Regions from separate parts of the Geobacillus stearothermophilus ATCC 12980 genome, predicted to be linked through region 2. Evidence: predicted binding sites of a transcription regulator. Region 2 holds the regulator's gene; each other region holds the start of a gene.
What was found. Region 2 encodes CtsR, which represses protease genes until heat stress. Its sites were predicted from a motif close to ATGGTCAATAAAGGTCAAACA; they were not measured.
Positions count from the first base shown of each region.

Region 1: a site for CtsR is predicted at 873-893, ahead of QSJ10_RS04360 (ATP-dependent Clp protease ATP-binding subunit). Genes of this name have one in related genera too.
Region 3: a site for CtsR is predicted at 953-973, ahead of clpB (ATP-dependent chaperone ClpB). Genes of this name have one in related genera too.

Region 1 is NZ_CP128494.1:802,695-804,961, reverse strand. Features, by position in the region: gene QSJ10_RS04365 (FixH family protein) at 1-694, opposite strand, end outside; gene QSJ10_RS04360 (ATP-dependent Clp protease ATP-binding subunit) at 962-2,267, shown strand, end outside.
Region 2 is NZ_CP128494.1:94,193-96,459, forward strand. Features, by position in the region: rRNA gene QSJ10_RS00495 (23S ribosomal RNA) at 1-228, shown strand, start outside; rRNA gene rrf (5S ribosomal RNA) at 469-585, shown strand; gene ctsR (transcriptional regulator CtsR) at 860-1,321, shown strand; gene mcsA (protein-arginine kinase activator protein McsA) at 1,336-1,884, shown strand; gene mcsB (protein-arginine kinase McsB) at 1,889-2,267, shown strand, end outside.
Region 3 is NZ_CP128494.1:668,444-670,710, forward strand. Features, by position in the region: gene argF (ornithine carbamoyltransferase) at 1-513, shown strand, start outside; gene QSJ10_RS03615 (YjzC family protein) at 698-877, shown strand; gene clpB (ATP-dependent chaperone ClpB) at 985-2,267, shown strand, end outside.

The sequences.
Region 1 (2,267 bases), 710 kb from region 2:
CGACGTGCACTTTCACCGAATACGTTCCTTTGTTGGCAAACATGGCCATGGCTTCGTACTCGCCGTTTCCTTTTTCCTTTGCATCGACAAATTCATGCTTATTGTCCGCCTGCCAAATCTCAAAACGAACGGTCGCACCTGTCAACGGCCTCCCATCTTTGGAGAGGCGGACGGTCAACGCCGCCGGTTTTCCGGCTTCGAACGAACGGGACGACAGCGAAATGGCGACGGTGCCATGATGGTGTTCTTCAGCACTGCCTTGGGAATTTTCGCTCGCACCGTCGGCCGTCGCCGCCTGTTCCGGGTTGCCGGCGACAATATCTTTTTTCGGCATGTTATGCATATCGCGCGCCGTCACATGGGCGACGACCGAATATGTTCCCGCTTGGGTAAACGTTTTTTCCACCGAGTAGCGGCCATCGCCGTCATGCTTCGCTTCAAGCATTTCCCGCTCGCTGCTTCCGTGTTTCCATACTTCAAACTTGACTTCGCTCGCATCGTCCACTTTTTCACCGCCGTACGTCACGACGCAGGCGAGCTTGGTCGGCTTGTTCAAATCGATATGATCCGGCGCATCGATTTTCACGTCAAGCACGGCCGGCGTCTCGGCTTTCTTGTTGTGATTTGTACAAGCAACCATGATCATCATCCCCAAAAGTACAACAGCAAACGCGAAACCAACCTGTCTTCTCATCTTCACCTTTCTCCTTTTTCCTTCAAATTCATGATCATCATGAGCACCAAAGACGGAGTCTTTTCCGCCTCTTTTTCTGTTTTTCACTCTATCATAGTTTTGCCGCAACTACATTAGTATTCACCATTTTTTCAAAAACATTTCATCGTTATCACAATTTTTTTGTACAAAACACTTGAAAGTCAAAAAAGGTCAAAGTATAATAAAGTCGGAAGGTCAAAGAAAGTCAAAGTCAAATCCCGAATAAGAGAAAAGGGGGTATGCCTCATGCGCTGCCAAGCATGCCAACAACGTGAAGCAACAGTGTTTGTCAACTTGCAATGGAACGGGGAAAAACAACAACTTCACCTGTGCCATGAATGCTATGAAAAGCAAAAACAACAACTGTCCATTCCAATGAACTTCGGCTTTTCGCCGTTTTCCTTTGATGACTTCTTTACTAGCCCGTTCACAGCCGCCAACGCCGGAATGAGCGCGCCGAAAACGATGGCGAAACGCCCGCAAAGCCATGGCGGTGGATTTTTGGATCAATTCGGCCGCAACTTGACGCAAATGGCCAAAGCGGGCTTGATCGATCCGGTCATCGGCCGCGACAAAGAAATCGCCCGCGTGATCGAAATTTTAAACCGCCGCAACAAAAACAACCCGGTGTTGATCGGGGAGCCGGGTGTCGGGAAAACAGCCATCGTTGAAGGGCTCGCGCTGAAAATCGCCGAAGGGCAAGTGCCGGAAAAACTATTGAACAAAGACGTGTACTTGCTTGATGTGGCGTCGCTTGTCGCCAACACCGGCATCCGCGGTCAATTTGAAGAGCGGATGAAACGGCTCATCGCCGAATTGCAAGAGCGGAAAAACATCATCTTGTTCATTGACGAAATCCACCTGCTCGTCGGCGCTGGCGCCGCTGAAGGCTCGATGGACGCCGGCAATATTTTAAAACCGGCGCTCGCCCGCGGGGAACTGCAAGTCGTTGGGGCGACGACGCTCAAAGAATACCGGCAAATTGAAAAAGACGCGGCTCTTGAGCGCCGCTTCCAACCGGTCATCGTCCACGAGCCGACCGTTGAGGAAGCGATCGTCATCTTAAAAGGCATCCAGCCGAAATACGAACAATTCCACCATGTCCGCTATACGGATGAAGCGATCGAAGCGTGCGTGAAACTGTCGCACCGCTACATTCAAGACCGCTTCCTCCCGGACAAGGCGATCGACTTGCTTGACGAGGCCGGCTCGAAAGCGAACTTGCGCCTCGGTCCGACCGATGAAAAACAACTGCAAGAGCGGTTGATGCAAATCGCGAAAGAAAAAGAACAAGCGGCGAAAGAAGAAAACTACGAATTGGCGGCGAAACTGCGCGATGAAGAGCTGAAGCTCGAAAAACAACTCGAGCAAGGCGTCAACCAAGAACGCCCTGTCGTCGATGCCGCCGACATCGAACAAATCATCGCCGAGAAAACCGGCATCCCGGTCGGCAAGCTGCAAGCCGATGAAAAAGAAAAAATGAAACATCTTGAAGAACACTTGGCGAAAAAAGTGATCGGCCAAGCGGAAGCGGTGAAAAAAGTCGCCAAAG
Region 2 (2,267 bases):
GGACGCACCGCTGGTGTACCAGTTGTCCCGCCAGGGGCACCGCTGGGTAGCTATGTGCGGACGGGATAAGCGCTGAAAGCATCTAAGCGTGAAGCCCCCCTCAAGATGAGATTTCCCACCGCGTCAGGCGGGTAAGATCCCTCGAAGATGACGAGGTCGATAGGTCCGAGGTGGAAGCGTGGCGACACGTGGAGCTGACGGATACTAATCGATCGAGGGCTTAACCTAACAAGAAAAGTGGAGGCCGCCTGCTTATCGGCGAGGCGCGCTGGAGGGCCTGCGAGCGGGCTTAGCCCGCCGCAGCAGGACCGAAGCGTCGCGAGCCGATGGCGGCCGGAACTAGACAGCGAAAAGCGCAGGCGAGCGGCGGCGAGCCGGAGCTAGACAATGAAAAGTGAAAGCGTCCCGGCTTCTTCCTGAAACGGTTATCTAGTTTTCAGGGAACGAATTCCTAACAACCTCATATGGCCTAGTGGTGATAGCGGAGGGGAAACACCCGTTCCCATCCCGAACACGGAAGTTAAGCCCTCCAGCGCCGATGGTAGTTGGGGCCAGCGCCCCTGCAAGAGTAGGTCGCTGCTAGGCTAAGCAGAAAGCACGCCTTTTTCTTCATTAGGAGAAAAAGCGTGCTTTTTCGTTTATCTGACCGAGAAGCGTTTTACTGGGCGAAAAAACGGATATTCTATAGATAGTCTCCCTTGTTTCGGTAGCCCTTGCAATTTTTCGTCATACATTGTATAGTAAAAGCAAGGTCAAATATAGTCAAAGTCAACAAGATGGCGGTGATGCTTCTTCCCAAGGAATGCCCGTTTATTATTGGGCAGGGAGCAGCTTGGTTGTGAGGAAGGTGGGAGGTAGAGTGCCAAACATTTCCGACATTATCGAGCAATATTTGAAGCAAGTACTCAATATGAGCGACCAAGACATCGTTGAAATTAAACGAAGTGAAATTGCTAATAAATTCCGATGTGTTCCCTCGCAAATCAACTATGTCATCAACACGAGATTCACGCTCGAGCGCGGATATATTGTTGAAAGCAAGCGCGGTGGCGGCGGCTATATCCGCATTATGAAAGTAAAGACGAAAAGCGAGGCGCAGCTGATTGACCAGTTGCTCGAGCTGATCGACCACCGCATCAGCCAGTCGAGCGCCGAAGATGTGATAAAACGACTTATGGAAGAAAAGGTGATTTCGGAGCGGGAAGCGAAAATGATGTTGAGCGTGATGGATCGCTCCGTTTTATATATCGATTTGCCCGAGCGGGATGAACTGCGGGCGCGCATGTTAAAGGCGATGCTGACGTCGCTAAAGTATAAGTAGGGGAGGGGAAGGCATTGATTTGCCAAGAATGCAAGCAACGCCCGGCGACGATGCATTTTACGAAAATAGTCAACGGGGAAAAAACGGAATTTCACCTTTGCGAGCAATGCGCCAAAGAACATGGTCATACGTTTATGCTCTATGGCCATGACGACTTTCCGCTCAACAATTTGTTAGCGGGGCTTCTCAACTTTCAAGCTCCGATGAAAGAAGTGACGGCCAATGCGTTCCCGAATCCGGATTTGCTTCAATGCGAGACGTGCCAAATGACATACCACCAGTTTACGCAAATTGGGCGGTTCGGTTGCGCCGACTGCTATCGGACGTTTGCCCGTTACCTTCCGCCGATTTTAAAACGGCTTCATAGCGGAAATACTGCTCATTCAGGGAAAATTCCGAAGCGAAAAGGCGGCGTCCTCCATTTGCGGAAGCAGCTGGCCACGTTGAAACAAAAGCTTCAGGAATTAGTTGCCCGCGAGGAATTTGAGCGGGCGGCCGAGGTGCGCGACCAGATTCGTTCGTTAGAGGACGAACTTCGCCGACGTGGAGAGGGGGAGATGTAGCGGTATGTCATTTGGAAAGTTTTTCAACACAGCGGTCAGCGCTTGGATGAGCCAGGAGGGGCCGAATTCGGACATCGTGTTGAGCAGCCGCATCCGGCTGGCGCGCAATATTGTTGATTTTCGTTTCCCAACGCTGTTTAGCAGCGAAGAGGCGAAACAAATCGTTGCCTTGTTTGAGCGCGCGTTCGTCCATCGTCCGTATGGGGAAGCGGGACGGTTTGAACTGTTGAAAATGTCGGAGCTTCAACCGATTGAAAAACGGGTATTGGTGGAAAAGCACTTAATCAGCCCGCATTTGGCTGAAGATTCGCCGTTTGGCGCCTGCCTGCTTTCGGAAAATGAGGAAATCAGCATTATGATCAACGAGGAAGACCATATCCGCA
Region 3 (2,267 bases), 570 kb from region 2:
GCGGATTTGCTGACGATTTATGAAGTGAAGAAAACGTTCCAAGGCGTCAAGCTCGCCTATGTCGGCGACGGGAACAACGTCGCCAACGCCTTGCTTGTGGCCGCGGCGAAAGTCGGCATGGATGTCGCCATCGCCTGTCCACCGGGCTATGAGCCAAAGAAAGAATATGTCGAGGCTGCGTGCCGGGTCGGTGAACAGACAGGCGCCGCCGTCACGGTGACGCACGACCCGCTTGTGGCGGTGGCGGGGGCGGATGCGATTTATACGGATGTCTGGACGAGCATGGGCCAAGAAAGCGAAAGTTCTGAGCGGCTGCAAGTGTTTCAGCCGTATCAAGTCAACGAAGAGCTCGTCAAAGCGGCAAAACCGGATTATCTCTTTTTGCATTGTCTGCCGGCCCACCGCGGCGAAGAAGTGACGGCCGGCGTCATGGACGGTCCGAACTCGGTCGTCTTTGAGCAGGCCGGCAACCGGCTTCATGCGCAAAAAGCGATTTTGTTGTCCGTTTTATAGCAAAGGGGGAATTCCCGTTTCGGGAGTTCCTTTTTCACTTTGAAAAGGATTTCGAGGGGAGAGCTCCTTTTCGTTGTGAACAGCTTGGCGTTCCGTTTGCGATCCTCCATCATTTTCCTTCTTATGAACAGCGATGAAACCGGGCATGATAACAAATGCAATCGAAGCAAGGGGGATGAAACAAATGGGCCAACCGCGCCATTTCAAACCAGGCGATAAAGCGCCGAACAACGGCGTGTATATTGAAATCGGCGAAACGGGAGACAATGTAAAGCACCCGAAAAAGCTGAAACTGAAAGCCGGCGATACGTTTCCAGAAACGTCGAACCATAACCGGCATTGGACGTATTTGCGCAAACCGTGAAGCAGAACAAAAGCCATTCCAAGTATGGAGTGGCTTTTCATTTGCCGTGCGCTTTGCGATCCGCTATAATGATTTATGGTCAAAGAAGGTCAAATGGAGGGGACGGCATGGACGTAAGCCGTTTGACAGAAAAACTGCAAGAGGCGCTCATGGCGGCGCAGTCGCTCGCCAAAGAGCGGCATCATCAACAGCTTGATGTTGAACATCTTCTGCTGGCGCTCCTCGAGCAAGAAGATGGCTTGGCGCCGCGGCTGTTTGCCCTTTGCGGCGCCGACCGCGCTCAGGCGATCCGCTGGCTGCAAGACCGGATTCGCCAAAAGCCGGAAGTGCACGGAGCGGGAGAGGGACAGATGTACGTTGCGCCTGCCTTGGCGCGGCTGCTTGAGGGGGCGGAAAACGAAGCGAAACGAATGCAAGATGAGTACATATCGGTCGAACATGTGCTGCTCGCGCTGTCTCATGGCGCCGAGTCGGTTGCCCAGCAACTGGCATCGTTTGGCTTGACAGAGCAAGCACTGGTAGAAGCCGTGAGAAAGGTAAGGGGGAATCAGCGCGTGACGAGTCCACATCCGGAAGCAACCTATGAAGCGTTGACCAAATACGGGCGCGATCTTGTCGCCGAAGCGAAGGCGGGAAAAATCGACCCGGTCATCGGCCGCGACAGCGAAATTCGCCGCGTCATCCGCATTTTGTCGCGGAAGACGAAAAACAACCCGGTGCTGATCGGTGAGCCGGGCGTTGGGAAGACCGCTATTGTCGAGGGGCTCGCCCAGCGCATCGTGCGCAAAGACGTCCCGGACGGGTTGAAAGACAAAACGATTTTCGCTCTTGACATGAGCGCGCTCGTCGCCGGAGCGAAGTTTCGCGGTGAGTTTGAAGAGCGGCTGAGGGCTGTATTGAACGAAATTAAAAAAAGCGAGGGCCGCATCATCTTGTTTATCGACGAGCTGCACACGATCGTCGGCGCCGGCCGGGCCGAAGGGGCGATCGACGCCGGCAATATGTTAAAGCCAATGCTTGCTCGCGGCGAGTTGCGCTGCATCGGGGCGACGACGCTTGATGAGTACCGGCAATACATCGAAAAAGACCCGGCGCTCGAGCGCCGCTTCCAACAAGTGCTTGTCCAAGAGCCGAGTGTCGAGGACACGATTTCGATTTTGCGCGGATTGAAAGAACGGTATGAAGTGCACCATGGAGTGAAAATTCACGACCGGGCGCTCGTCGCGGCCGCCGTTTTGTCCGACCGTTACATCTCTGACCGCTTTTTGCCTGACAAAGCGATCGATTTGGTCGATGAAGCGTGCGCGACGATCCGGACGGAAATGGAATCGATGCCGTCGGAGTTGGACGAAGTGATGCGCCGCGTCATGCAGCTGGAAATTGAAGAGGC